Regions from separate parts of the Paraburkholderia sp. GAS348 genome, predicted to be linked through region 2. Evidence: predicted binding sites of a transcription regulator. Region 2 holds the regulator's gene; each other region holds the start of a gene.
What was found. The regulator LexA, encoded in region 2, represses DNA repair genes until DNA is damaged. The targets are predictions, from matches to a motif close to ACTGTATNNNNATACAGT.
Positions count from the first base shown of each region.

Region 1: a site for LexA is predicted at 1,559-1,576, ahead of recA (recombinase RecA). Genes of this name have one in related genera too.
Region 3: a site for LexA is predicted at 2,937-2,954, ahead of imuA (translesion DNA synthesis-associated protein ImuA). Genes of this name have one in related genera too.

Region 1 is NZ_JBNPVT010000007.1:91,159-95,979, forward strand. Features, by position in the region: gene recX (recombination regulator RecX) at 1-383, opposite strand, end outside; gene recA (recombinase RecA) at 391-1,467, opposite strand; gene P3T22_RS14575 (response regulator transcription factor) at 1,710-2,492, shown strand; gene P3T22_RS14580 (sensor histidine kinase) at 2,502-4,040, shown strand; gene P3T22_RS14585 (MFS transporter) at 4,272-4,821, shown strand, end outside.
Region 2 is NZ_JBNPVT010000002.1:15,300-20,120, forward strand. Features, by position in the region: gene P3T22_RS02960 (ATP-binding protein) at 1-119, shown strand, start outside; gene P3T22_RS02965 (universal stress protein) at 318-782, shown strand; gene P3T22_RS02970 (DUF2939 domain-containing protein) at 906-1,550, opposite strand; gene P3T22_RS02975 (hypothetical protein) at 1,754-2,098, opposite strand; gene lexA (transcriptional repressor LexA) at 2,156-2,806, opposite strand; gene P3T22_RS02985 (sulfate ABC transporter substrate-binding protein) at 3,120-4,169, shown strand; gene cysT (sulfate ABC transporter permease subunit CysT) at 4,347-4,821, shown strand, end outside.
Region 3 is NZ_JBNPVT010000030.1:5,838-10,658, forward strand. Features, by position in the region: gene P3T22_RS29895 (transposase) at 1-66, opposite strand, end outside; gene tnpA (IS66-like element accessory protein TnpA) at 388-795, shown strand; gene tnpB (IS66 family insertion sequence element accessory protein TnpB) at 792-1,139, shown strand; gene tnpC (IS66 family transposase) at 1,191-2,780, shown strand; gene imuA (translesion DNA synthesis-associated protein ImuA) at 3,025-3,864, shown strand; gene P3T22_RS29920 (Y-family DNA polymerase) at 3,764-4,821, shown strand, end outside.

The DNA.
Region 1 (4,821 bases), on a different contig from region 2:
GCCTCCAGCGAATCGAGCAAGGTGTCGAGCGAATCGGTTTCTTCGACGAACGGCTTCAGCTTGCGCGCCAGTTCGGAGCGGCTGTATTCACGCCGGGACAAATAGCCGAGCGCACGTCCTTTGAGCGAACGGGCTGGGCGTTGGGATTTTTTTGCATCGTCCTGCCCCGGCTTCGCCTCGCCAGGTGTGCGGCGCGAGCGGGTGTAGGTGGTTTCGGACGGATCCGCTGCAGCTTCTGCAGAAGAATCAGACTGCGGCTGACGACCTTCGGCGCGATCATGCGCATCGAACGACTCGAAGGGATCGGTGTCGTCGTCACGCGGGCCGTCCGCGTTGCGTCCTGCGTTGGCAGCGCTGGACAGCGGCCGGCCCTTGCGTATCACGTGCTGGTTACTCTTCTTCGCCCGCGACTTCGGCGCTTACGCCCGTCGCCGCTTCTGCCATGGCATTCACGCCCAGCGATTCACGAATGCGGTTTTCGATCTCACGGGCGATGTCCGGATTTTCGCGCAGGAATTCACGCGCGTTGTCCTTACCCTGACCGATCCGTTCGCCGTTGTAGCTATACCAGGCGCCGGCCTTGTCGACGATCTTCGCTTGCACGCCGAGGTCGATGACTTCACCCTGACGCGAAATGCCTTCGCCGTACAGGATGTCGAAAATCGCTTCCCGGAACGGTGGCGACACCTTGTTCTTCACGACCTTCACGCGCGTTTCGTTGCCGATCACTTCGTCGTTCTTCTTGATCGAACCGATCCGGCGAATGTCCAGACGCACCGACGCGTAGAACTTCAGCGCGTTACCACCCGTGGTGGTTTCCGGGTTGCCGAACATCACGCCGATCTTCATACGGATCTGGTTGATGAAGATCACGAGGCAGTTCGTGCGCTTGATCGTGCCGGTGAGCTTGCGCAGCGCTTGCGACATCAGACGCGCTTGCAGACCCGGCAGCGAGTCGCCCATTTCGCCTTCGATTTCAGCCTTCGGCACGAGTGCCGCGACCGAGTCGATCACGATCATGTCGATCGAGCCCGAGCGCACCAGTGCGTCGGCGATTTCGAGCGCCTGTTCGCCGGTGTCCGGCTGCGAAACCAGCAGGTCGTTCACATTCACGCCGAGCTTGCCCGCGTACTGGATATCCAGCGCGTGTTCCGCGTCGATAAACGCTGCCGTGCCGCCGATCTTCTGCATTTCGGCGATGACTTGCAGCGTCAGCGTGGTTTTACCGGACGATTCCGGGCCATAAATTTCGACCACACGGCCACGCGGCAAACCGCCGACGCCCAGCGCGATGTCGAGGCCGAGCGATCCGGTTGAGACCACCTGGATGTCTTCGACTACCTCACCTGCGCCGAGCCGCATGACCGACCCTTTGCCGAACTGCTTTTCGATCTGCGCAAGCGCGGCAGCGAGTGCCTTGCTCTTTTCAGCAGTCAGTCCAGCCGAGCCTTTCTTGCTTTCTTCCATGAATCGTCCTTTGCTATGATGAACGGCGTCTGAGGCAGATGTGCGGCCCGCCTTTTCAAGATTCTTGAAGGACAGCACACGAAACCCAGACACTGTATAAAAAAACAGTAGTTTTGGCAAGCGCGATTCTCATGCGAACGCGCATTTTTACCGTCGCGCTGCCCAACTACCCACAATAATTTTCGGAGACCGCTGTGCGCCGGGGACACCCCACGGCGCCGGCAACGCCAGGTTGGCGCACCATGCGAATTCTGATTGCCGAAGACGACAGCATACTCGCGGACGGTCTGGTTCGATCACTCCGCCAATCGGCCTATGCCGTCGATCACGTGAAGAACGGCGTCGAGGCCGACACCGCCCTGTCGATGCAAACTTTCGACTTGCTGATCCTCGATCTGGGCCTGCCGCGCATGTCCGGGCTCGAGGTGCTGCGCCGCCTGCGCGCCCGCAATTCGAACGTGCCGGTGCTGATCCTCACCGCCGCGGACAGCGTCGACGAACGCGTCAAAGGCCTCGACCTGGGCGCCGACGACTACATGGCCAAACCCTTCGCACTGAACGAGCTCGAGGCGCGCGTGCGCGCGCTGACCCGGCGCGGCGCGGGCGGTGGCCCGACGGTGGTGCGGCACGGTTCGCTGTCGTTCGATCAGGTCGGCCGGATCGCCTATGTCAACGAGCAGGTGATCGACCTGTCGGCGCGCGAACTCGGTCTGCTCGAAGTGCTGCTGCAACGGATCGGGCGGCTGGTATCGAAGGAACAGCTCGTCGACCATCTGTGCGAATGGGGCGAGGAAGTCAGCAATAACGCGATCGAAGTCTACGTGCACCGGCTGCGCAAGAAGATCGAGCCGAGCGGCGTGCGCATCATCACCGTGCGGGGCCTCGGGTACTGCCTCGAGAAAGCCGCCCTACCCTCGAACACGAACGTGAGCGCCAACGCGCCCGCGCCGCATGCTCCGGCCGAGCCAGAACCGCCGGCATCGCCCTCGTCGGCCGCGATGCCGGCGAGCCATCACTACAAATAGAGGACGCCCATGTCCGCACGCGCAGACCGCGCTACGGCGCACGCGGCGGACCTCGACGAGGCGCGCGACGAGCGCTACGCCAATCCGTTCGCCCCGCCCGACGAGACCGAAGCCGCCGCCGAAGCACGCCCGCGCTCGCTGTTCGGCGAGATTCTCGACTGGATGCTGGCGCCGCTGCTGCTGCTTTGGCCGATGAGCCTTGCGGTCACCTACCTGGTCGCCAAGTCGATCGCCAACGGCCCGTTCGACCGTGCGCTCGAAACCGACGCCTACGTGCTCGCCCGCCAGATCCACCCGATCAACGGCGTGGCGGAGCTGTCGCTACCCGACTCCACCCGCGACTTTCTGCGCGCCGACAACGTCGACAGCGTGTTCTATCAGGTGCTCGGCACGCGCGGCGAACTGGTGGGCGGCGAGCGCGACATGCCGCTGCCGCACGAGGAAGACCGGCCGCCGCCCGGCCTCGTCGAATTCCGCGACGACGTGCTGCGCGGCAACGATATCCGCGTCGCCTATACGACCGTCGAGTTTCCGCAGACGCGCGGCGCTCAACCCGTGCTGGTGCAGGTCGCCGAGACGCTCGACAAACGCAGCCAGCTTGCCAACGACATCATCAAAGGCGTGATCCTGCCGCAGTTCGTGATCCTGCCGCTGGCGATCCTGCTGGTGTGGTTCGGCCTGTCGCGCGGACTCGCGCCTCTGCACGCCCTGCAGGCGCATATTCGCGCGCGCCGCCCGGACGATCTGTCGCCGCTCGAAGCCCGCCGCGCGCCGCCGGAAATCGAGCCGCTGGTGACGTCGTTCAACGATCTGCTGACACGCCTCGAACAGAACATGGAGTTGCAGAAGCGCTTTATCGCCGACGCCGCGCATCAGATGAAAACGCCGCTTGCCGGTCTGCGCACCCAGGCCGAGCTTGCGCTGCGCCAGGACGCCTCCGCGGAAGTTCACCGCTCGCTCGAACAGATCGCCACGAGTTCGGAGCATGCGGCGCGTCTCGTCACCCAGTTGCTGGCGCTGGCGCGCGCGGAAAACCGCATGTCGGGCCAGATTTTCACGCCGGTCGAGGTGACCGAGGTGGCCCGCAACGCTGTGCGCGATTGGGTTCAGGCCGCGCTCGCCAAGCAGATGGACCTCGGCTACGAAGCGCCCGAGGAACCCGTCGAAGTCGACGGCAACCCGGTCATGTTGCGGGAAATGTTGTCGAATCTGATCGACAACGCGATCCGCTACACGCCGGCTGGCGGGCGGATCACCGTACGGGTGCGGCACGACGCGACGGCGCGGCGCGTGCATCTGGAAGTGGAAGACACCGGACTCGGCATTCCGGTAGCCGAGCGCTCGCGGGTGGTCGAGCGTTTTTACCGGATTCTCGGCCGCGAAGGCGACGGCAGCGGCCTTGGGCTCGCGATCGTCCGCGAGATCGCGACGATGCACGGCGGAGAAATGACGATTGACGATAACGTCTATCAAACCTCGCCGCGGCTGGCCGGAACGCTTGTGCGTGTCAGCTTGCAGGTACTCGAACGGGCACGGGACTTACCCTAAGGGCGCAACGGTCCGCACATGGCGCCGCCGCCATATTGAGATAATTTTGGCAAATCTTATAAGAATTTAGCGGTACGTTACCGTTTTTTGATTGAATTTCCCCCTACACGCCCGAAGCTGCCATTTCACCCCATCACGTCAGTACGCCGTAAGTTTCCACTCCAATAATCGGTTGCACGGGAACGCCTTTGCCGGCGAACCGCGTGCACATATCAATATTGGAGACGACATATGGCTACCGTTGGCGGGCAAATCTCGCACGTGCCGATGACGCGCGATGAGAAGCGGGTAATCTTCGCATCGTCGCTGGGTACGGTTTTCGAGTGGTACGACTTCTATCTGGCCGGCTCACTTGCGATTTTCATCAGCAAGAGCTTCTTCTCCGGCGTCAATCCGACTGCCGCGTTCATCTTCACGCTCCTCAGCTTCGCCGCGGGATTCGCGGTGCGGCCATTCGGCGCGATCGTATTCGGACGCCTCGGCGATATGGTCGGGCGCAAATACACGTTCCTCATCACGATCGTGATTATGGGCCTGTCGACCTTCCTGGTCGGCTTCCTGCCCGGCTACGCGTCGATCGGCATGGCGTCGCCGGTGATCTTCATCGCGATGCGCTTGCTGCAGGGCCTCGCACTCGGCGGCGAATACGGCGGGGCGGCAACCTATGTCGCGGAACATGCGCCTCAGGGACGCCGCGGGTTCTACACCGCGTGGATCCAGACGACTGCCACGCTCGGCCTGTTCCTGTCGCTGCTGGTGATTCTCGGCGTGCGCACGGCCA
Region 2 (4,821 bases):
TGGCGATTGTGGCGCGGATCGCCGCGCGGCATCAGCTTGGGCTTTCCTTGCGGAATAATGTTGGGCGGAGTGGTTTGTGTGTTTCGGTTTTTGGCCTGACGGCGTTGGGCTTTCCTTGAGCCCCAGCCCCTATTCATCGACTTGCTGGCCGCCCACATCACCTCGCCGAGCACAATGTCGCCAAATGGCGCGCCTGCGGATCGAATCCAACACGTACCTGTTTAGGGCGCACTTAGCGTTTTCCATCCCTTGCAACCTGAATTGCGGCGCACCATGATTCATTCAGACCGCACTTCTCGCGGAATGGGAGAAAAATCATGGCGAGCTACCAAAAAATCCTGTTGTGCTACGACGGCTCGCGCGAAGGCCGCAAAGCGTTACGTTGCGGCGCCGACCTCGCGTTGGATCTGAAGGCGGAAACGCACTTATTGTCAGTGGTCGACATGCGCTCGACCATTGCGCAAAGTGCGGGCCTGCTGACCGATGTGGCCTGTGGCAGCTTCGAAAAAACGGCCCGCGACATCCTGCAGGAAGGGGTGGACTGGCTCACCGAACGCGGCGTGACCGCGCAAGGGCATTTTGCGTTTGGCCATCCGATCGATGAGATCGCCAACCTGGCGAACGAATTGCATGTCGACCTCGTGGTGGTCGGCCATCGTTGCCGCACCGGTCTGGCACGATGGTGGATGGGTGCGGGGAATACCCCGCTGCTGGATCGGGTCTCGTGCAGCATTCTGGTGGCGTGCTCGTCCGCGCAGGAGCAGCAGCAAGCGGCGGCTTGACGCACAGCGGTGGTGGGGCGCGCACTGGGCTGAAAGGGCCACGTGGGCCGAGCGGTCGTTCGATCAGGGCGACCGCGTCGGTCAAACTATGATTCGCTCAAGTCGATAGCGCCTGCCAGACGATCACTCGTTCAGATTGACCGCGGCCAGCTTCCATGTGAACAAGCCTTCGCGCCGCAAGATCGCCGAGTAACGCGCGTCACCGGCGCCATGCTGATAGGTAACGACGAATTCGTTCAGGCTGCGATAGCCCGCAGTGGTTTGCGGTGGTTGCGGTGGCGTCGCGTTGTTCTCGTTATTAGCTGTGCCGTTGGCCGTATTGCCGGCAACAGGGGGCGCGGGTTCCGGTGCGGGCGCCGCTGAGACCGGCGGAACAGGCGGCCGTTCGCCCGGGTTGCCGCGCGGCGGCATGCCGTTCAGCAATGCCGCAACGCCGTCGGGAGTCGCATAAGCGTCGACCAGCGGACCAATCAATGCCGCGCCGATCATTGCGCCAATCGTGGCGAACGGATTGCCGCTGCCATGCGCGTCGAGCCGACGTGTTAACAAACCGGTGACCTGCTGCTTCAGGCTCTCGCGCAATGCGGGAAAGTCGACGTATTCATTGACGGTTTGCACATCACGCGCATCCGCCGCGCGTTTAAGGTTATTCAGCGCCATGTAGGGCGACGCGTAACCGAACCCCAACAAGGCAATCACCACAATTGCAATCAAAGCGACAATCAGCGGCCGGATGCCGCTGCGTCTCGTGCGAGTTGAAACTGCCATCGGGTGGGATTCTCCATCAGGTGTGATCTAACGTGGACCGCGGCCACGCGAAAACGATCCCAGACGATGCCATATCCGAGAGGCCGCGGGCGGCCGAAAGACCTTAGGCCGCGCTTCGCACGCCGCATGCCGCTGGCCGCTCGCCGCACAGCCGCACAGCCGCAGTGGAATGCAGTGCACGGGCAGTGCAGCCGCAGTGCCGCTTATGATTCGAACACCGCGCCGTGCACATTGGCCTCGTCGGCGATGCAACGATCGATCATGCGGCACACGGCGTCTACCGTGCCGACCATGATCAGCCGTGACGGCCCGTGATAGACGCGCACCGGCGCGCGACGCGCAGGTTCAGCCGTATTCAGCCCCGAATTCAACGACACGCGAGCAAAAGCCGGCAGCGAGGAGGGCAAGCCCGATACGCCGGCCGGCGTGTCGAACAGCGATGGAGTACTCGCCGAGGACGCCTCGATCAGTGAGCAGGGCACCAGTTTGCGCAGATGGCGCAAACGACCGAACTGGCGAAAAGGCAGCAGGCGGGCAAGGCGTTCCATGAGTCTCTCCAGGCGATTCAACGTTAGGGCAGCTTTGGGGTGGAGCACGAGCGGGGGTTAGAACTCACCCGGGCGGATCAGCCCGACGGCGATACCCTCGAGCGCGAACTCCGCATTGCCGGTTTCAACGAAGATGTTGTCGTAGTCGGGGTTCTCGGCGATCAGCTCGATACCGTTCGGCCGGCGCTTCAAGCGCTTGACCGTCACGTCGTCGCCCAAGCGCGCGATGATGATCTGGCCGTCTTTGGCTTCGCTTTTCTTCTGCACCGCGAGCAGGTCGCCGTCGAAGATGCCCGCGTCGCGCATGGACAGCCCACGTACCTTCAGCAGATAGTCCGGCTTGCTCGAGAACAGCGCCGGGTCGCACGCGTAGTGCTGCGAGATATGTTCCTGCGCAAGGATCGGGCTACCCGCTGCAACGCGGCCGATCAGCGGCAGCGACAGTTGCATGATGCTGGCGTGCGGCAGCGTGAACTGGTACGGCGAATCTTCCGGCCCCGCCAGCAGGCGAATGCCGCGCGATGCGCCGGCCGCGAGTTCGATCACGCCCTTGCGAGCCAGCGCCCGCAAATGTTCTTCTGCCGAGTTGGCCGAACTGAACCCCAGCTCGGCGGCGATCTCCGCGCGGGTGGGCGGAAAGCCGGTGCGTTCGATGGCCCGGCGGATCAGATCGAAAACCTGCTGCTGTCGTGCGGTGAGTTTGGTCATGGCGCCACTGTATGTATGAACAGGTGACTGTATTTTTATACAGTATTCCGCGCAATTCAAGCTTTACTTTAAGTTCGCGGCCCGGGGTGGCGTTCCAGCGTCGGAAATGGATGTCTTAATACCCATTTTCGTGCTGCAACGCCTTATCTGGCCGTCATTACCACTTTTGCGTATTAAAAAATGAAGAAACATTATTATTAATGATGAAAGCGCTTCGATAGACTGCCCTTCGAGTTGGCGCTCATGTGCACGTGACCGCGACGCAAAACAACACCACGCTGTTTCAGCGGACCACAACGCGGAGAAAGTTGGCATGAACCATCAAGGCACGGGGCTGGCAGGCAGGACCAGACAACTCATCGCGGCGCTCGCATTGGGCGCAGCCGGCACGATCGCCGCGCTCGGCGTCACGACACAGGGGCATGCAGCCGAGACGACGCTGCTGAACGTATCGTACGACCCGACACGCGAGCTGTACCAGGACGTCAATCAGGCATTCGGCAAGGAATGGAAGGCCAAAACGGGCGAGACGGTCACCTTCAGGCAGTCGCACGGCGGCTCGGGTGCGCAGGCGCGTTCGGTGCTGGACGGTTTGCAGGCGGACGTCGTGACGCTGGCTCTCGCCTACGACATCGACGCGCTGGCCAACAAGGGTTTGCTCGACAAAGGCTGGCAAAAGCGTTTGCCGGACAACGCCTCGCCGTACACGTCGACGATCGTGTTTCTGGTGCGCAAGGGCAACCCGAAGCACCTCAAGGATTGGGACGATCTGATCAAGCCGGGTGTGTCGATCGTCACGCCGAATCCGAAGACATCGGGTGGCGCGCGCTGGAACTACCTGGCCGCATGGGCCTATGCCGAACATCAGCCGGGCGGCAACGATCAGAAGGCCAGGGAATTCGTCGGCAAGCTCTATAAGAATGCCGGCGTGCTGGATTCGGGCGCGCGCGGCGCGACCACCAGCTTCGTGCAACGCGGAATCGGCGACGTGCTGATCGCGTGGGAAAACGAAGCGTTCCTGTCGCTGAAGGAATTCGGTCCGGACAAGTTTGAAATCGTCGTGCCGTCGGTGAGCATTCTGGCCGAGCCGCCGGTTGCGGTGGTGGACAAGGTCGTCGACAAGCACGGCACGCGCAAGCTGGCCGAAGCGTATCTGAACTTCCTGTACAGCGAGCAAGGTCAGGAAATCGCAGCGAAGAACTTCTACCGCCCGCGTTCGAACAAGGTGCCGGCCGAGCTGACCTCGAAGTTTCCGAAGCTGAAGCTGTACACGGTGGACGATTCGTTCGGCGGCTGGGCGAACGCGCAGAAGACGCACTTTGCCGACGGCGGCGTGTTCGATTCGATTTACTCGCCGCAGTAACGGCCACACAGCGCGGCACACGGCGGGACGAGATACGCAGTAAGACGTCGCAGTTAGACGTTGAAGTTAGACATGTGAGTCACACCTCGCCATTAAGCGCGCCCGCCCGGCGCGCTTGTGGCCAGCCAGGCGGCCGAAAAAAGAGCCACCGGCATCAACCCTGAAAGAGTACTGAGCATGACGACGCTGACCTTCCGAAAACCGAGTGCCTTGCCCGGTTTCGGCCTGACACTCGGCATCACGGTCGCTTATTTGAGCCTCGTGGTGCTGATTCCGCTTGCGGCGACCTTTCTCAAGACCGCGACGCTCGACTGGGCTCAGTTCGTGCGCGCGGTCACGTCGCCGCGCGTGCTCGCGTCGTATCGCCTGACGTTTTTCTCGGCCCTCGGCGGCGCGCTGATCAACGCCGTGTTCGGTTTTCTGGTCGCGTGGGTGCTGGTGCGTTATACGTTCCCGTTCAAGCGCATCGTCGATGCGGTGGTCGATCTGCCGTTTGCTCTGCCGACGTCCGTGGCCGGTATTTCGCTTGCGGCGGTGTATGCGGGCAACGGCTGGATCGGGCAGTTTCTCGAACCGCTCGGCATCAAGATCGCCTTCACGCCAGCCGGTGTGCTGATCGCGCTGACCTTCATCGGCTTGCCGTTTGTCGTGC
Region 3 (4,821 bases), on a different contig from region 2:
GCAGGCGTCGACTACCGCCGCCTTCAGTTCTGCCCCATGTGTACGACGAATTCTCTTTACTTCCATAGTGTCCACCTGGCTATCCTGGTGGACACTATCCTCACGTGCTATACCGCTTCGTTCAAGATGGGTTCGCCGTGCGCTTACCCCGATTCGAGCAAAAAAGCGGGTACGTTACTCCTTCCCGATCCGGATCGCGTTCGCGTAACCCGTCAGTTCTTGCCCCCATTCGCAGCATGCATGCGTGGGCTCTCCGTTCTCATCTCTCTCAGGGCACGCTAACTCTGGGTAAGCGTCTAAGTTGTACCGTTCCCCGCTTCGCGTAGAAGATGCAATCATCGGCTGCGACGGACTGGAGTGACCGACTCTGTCCACAAACAAGCGAGAATGGACACAGTGACTCAGACAGTCGAGTTACCCGCGAAGCGCCAGAACCGACGGCATCCATTGGAATGGAAACGATCGGTCGTCGAGCAAACATTTGAACCCGGCGCCTCGGTCGCCCGGGTCGCCCGCGACAACAGCATCAACGCCAATCAGGTGTGGGCCTGGCGCAAACTGTACGCTCAGGGTCTGTTGGTCGAAGATGCGCAGACGCAGACCATGTTGCCTGTCGTTGTCGATGTACAGTCCGATCGACCCGCGGCCCATGCGCCGGAGGCGACGGACGCGCCGGCACCTCCGGTGGCTACAAACGGCAGCATTCAGCTTCAGCATGGCAATACTTCGGTCCGGATAGAAGGCGTGCCCGATGCGACGATATTGCGCCTGGTCCTCGAGCGGATTCTCCGATGATCGGGCCGCCTGCAAACACACGGATCTGGATCGCTGCAGGCGTCACTGACATGCGCTCCGGCTTCAATTCGCTTGCGGCGAAGGTACAGACGGTGCTTGAGAAGGATCCTTATGGCGGCCATGTTTTTATCTTCAGGGGTTGGCGCGGTGATCTTCTAAAGGCGTTGTACTGGAGCGATGGTGGCCTATGTTTATTTGCGAAGCGTCTTGAGAAAGGGCGTTTTGCATGGCTCCGCGCCGACGCCGGCGTCGTGGCGTTGACCACCGCTCAACTCTCACTCCTGCTCGAAGGGTTTGACTGGCGACAACCAGTCGAAGCGGCACGCCCGCGCAGTGCTTTGTAAACGTCTGTTACCCGATGATCCGTGTGCGGCAGATGGTCGTAAACTGTCGCAATGGATCTGACCGATACCGACCTGCCCGACGACATTGATGCGCTGAAGGCGCTGGTTCGCGCGCATGCGGCGTCGGCTCACGCAAACGCGCAGCGGGTCGTCGAATTGCAGGACCAGCTCAGTTCCCGCGTAATCGAGATCGAACATCTGAAGCTGACGATTGCGAAGCTGCGCCGCATGCAGTTCGGTCGCAAGTCTGAGAAGGTGGAGCGTCAGATAGAGCAGCTTGAACTGCGGCTTGAGGACCTGCAGGCCGACGAAGGTGCGGCCGTCCAGGCTGACTCAAAGAAGGCGCAGCAACGCCGCGAGAGTGCTTGTCGCAAACCACTGCCCGATCATCTCGAACGCGAAGAGCGTGTGCATCGGCCCCTCGAGGAACACTGCCCGGGATGCGGTGGCGCGCTCAAACCGTTGGGCGAAGACGTTTCCGAACAGCTTGAATACGTGCGCGCGCACTTCCGCGTCATCCGTCACCGCCGTCCCAAATTCGCCTGTTCGTGCTGCGACTGTATCGTGCAGGCCGCAGCGCCCAGCCGGCCGATCGACCGTGGCCTGCCGGGTCCGGCTTTGCTCGCCCACATCACGACATCGAAGTTCGCGTACCACATCCCGTTCTATCGCCAGTCCGTCATGTACGCGCGCGACGGCGTCGAGATCGAACCGGGTACCATGGGCCACTGGCTGGGCAGTCTGACCTGGCTACTCAACCCGCTGGTCGACGCGGTGCGCTGCCACGCGCTTGGCGGCAGCAAGGTTCACGCCGACGACACACCGCTGCCGGTGCTTGCGCCGGGTAATGGCAGGACGAAGACTGGCCGGCTCTGGGTGTATGTGCGCGATGACCGGCCCAGCGGTTCGGACGAAGCGCCGGCGGTCTGGTTTGCCTATACACCGGATCGTCGCGGCGAACACCCACAGCGTCACCTTGCCAACTTCACGGGCGTACTGCAGGCAGACGCGTTCGCCGGTTATGCGGATCTGTATCTGGGCGGTCAGATTCACGAAGCCGCGTGCATGGCGCATGCGCGTCGAAAGCTACACGATCTGCACGCTCTTCGGGCATCGCCGATCACCAGCGAGGCACTCGAGCGCATCGGCGCCCTCTATCGCATCGAAGAGCACATTCGTGGCAAGCCGCCTGAAGAACGACGGCGCGTTCGCCAGGAGAAGGCTGTGCCGCTGCTTGAAGACATGAAGCGGTGGTTCGAGACGACGCTTCTCACACTCTCCGCGAAATCGGACACCACCAAAGCGATCCAGTATTCGTTGAATCGCTGGCCTGCGCTGGTCTATTACTGCAGTGATGGTCAGGCCGAGATTGACAATCTGATTGCCGAGCGCGCATTGCGCGGGGTGGCTATCGGAAGACGGAATTTTTTATTTGCCGGTGCGGACTCAGGCGGAGAACGTGCAGCCGCGATGTACAGCCTGATCGGATCTGCCCGCATGAACGGCGTTGATCCCGAAGCCTACCTGCATTACGTCATCGAGCGCATCGCCGATCACCCAGCGAACCGCATCGACGAACTGTTACCCTGGAACGTCGCTCCTTTGCTGCCCGCCGCCTCACACATCGATCCCGTTCGATAGCAGCAGATCCTCTCGCGCGTCAACAAAATCCGCGACGGTGCAGGTCGAATGCTTACGGCGGAAAGAACTGCAGCCGAACAGCTTCACAACTCCTCTTCATTTCCTTCCTGCGCGCGCTTACGTCGCTCCGCCTTGTCTTAACATCCGTCGCGGAATACTGTATAAATATACAGTGAAAACTCGTCGCCCCATGCTTGCTCGATGCCGGGCAGGGCGGAGCATTCCCTATTAAACGAGCGTGTCTATGGCAGCAGCGATTCATCTGACGACGACAGCGCTGTCGTCGCGATTGCGGCGTCAAGTGTGGCAAGGCAATGAGCTTGCCGAGGCGGACTCGCGGGTGATTTCCAGCGGCTATGCCGCGCTGGATCAACTGCTGCCCGGACAGGGCTGGTCGGCCGGCAGCCTGACGGAGTTATTGATTGAACACGGAGGAGTCGGCGAACTGCGTCTGCTGGCCCGCGCGCTTCGGCAGCTTACGGCACAAGCCGAACGGCACGTCATGCTCGTGGCGCCTCCTTACCAGCCCTGTGCTTCGGCACTGAGGGCTTGGGGTATCGATGTCGAGCGCGTCTTATGGGTGCGTTCGAGTGAAGACCAGGCCCTATGGGCCGCTGCTCAGGCATTGAAGCAGAATGGTATGGGTGCCGTACTGGTATGGCTGCCGAATGCGCGCGCCGATAAGGTTCGGCGTCTGCAGGTGGCGGCTCAGGAGTCGGCCTCGCTGGCATTTTTGATCCGGCCTGTCGAGGCAGCCACGCAATCTTCGCCGGCACCGTTGCGAATGATCTGCGAGCCGCTCTTGCCGGCTAATGCGCAGACGATCAACCGTCGTCAATGGTTACAGGAGATTGGTATCTCGATCGACATCTTCAAGCGCCGCGGTCCGCCACTAGCGGAGCCTCTACGTCTCATTTTGCCGTTACAAAGCGTCGTGTTGCCGGAAAGCGGAGTCGGCAGCAATCAAGGACGAGAGATCAAACATGTTGTGGATCGCAGTCACATTGCCACTCTTGTCGCTGGAAGCGGTGAAGCCTCTCGAGCCGCTCCTGGATGGTTCGCTCGCGAAGCCGAATCGGTGTGAGCCCGGCGACGAGGCAAGTCAACCTTCAGGCACCGAAGATGTCGGCGAGGTGCGTTGCTATGCGCTGGCTGATCACGCGCACATCCTGATGCCGGATTTCGACGCATTGCGTGCTGGGGTGCATGCGGGTCATTCGCGCTCGTACGCATTGGCTTTGGCTCCTGGTCTAAAGATGCTTGCTGCAGACACAGCTCGAGAAACCCAGGCTTTCGAAGCGATGGCGCTTGCTTTGCTGACGTACACACCGAAGGTGTCGCTCGCGCACGCGTATACCTTGTTGCTGGAAGTCGGCTCCGGTTTGCGGTTGTTTGGCGGCTTGCGCGCGTTGTTATCACGGGTATCCGCGACTGTGGCCGAATTCGGCTATACGGCGCGCATCGCGTGCGCACCGACAGCATGGGGCGCGTGGCTGTTGGCGCGGGCACGCGCCGATCGTCAGGGGCATCGTTGGCATGTGATGAAGGAAACGTCGCTTGCGCGGGTCCTCGATCGCGTATCTGTATCGTTGTTGCCGGTTGCGCAGGTGCATCGCGATGCGCTTACGCATCTCGGTTGCACGACGCTGGCCGATTTGCGTCAGTTGCCAAGGTCGGGTGTCGTGCGGCGTTTCGGCAGTGGCATTCTGGATCTGCTGGCACAAGCATATGGCACGCGCCCGGATCCGCGGGAATCGTTTCGTGCGCCGGCATCGTTTCATGCGCAGTTGGAGTTGCCGTCGCGGGTCGATAGCGCAGATGCACTACTGTTCGCCGCGCGCCGGCTGATTGTGCAACTGGCCGGATGGTTGAGCGCGCATCATGCAGCGCTCAGTGGTTATACGTTGTTGCTCGAACATGAATTGGCATCCCGTCATGCGCCGAAGACGTCGAGTCTGAAGGTCGCGTGGGCGATACCGTCGCGCGATGCTGAGCATCTGATCTGGCTGTTGCGTGAGAAGCTGAATCAGACGGTTCTAGT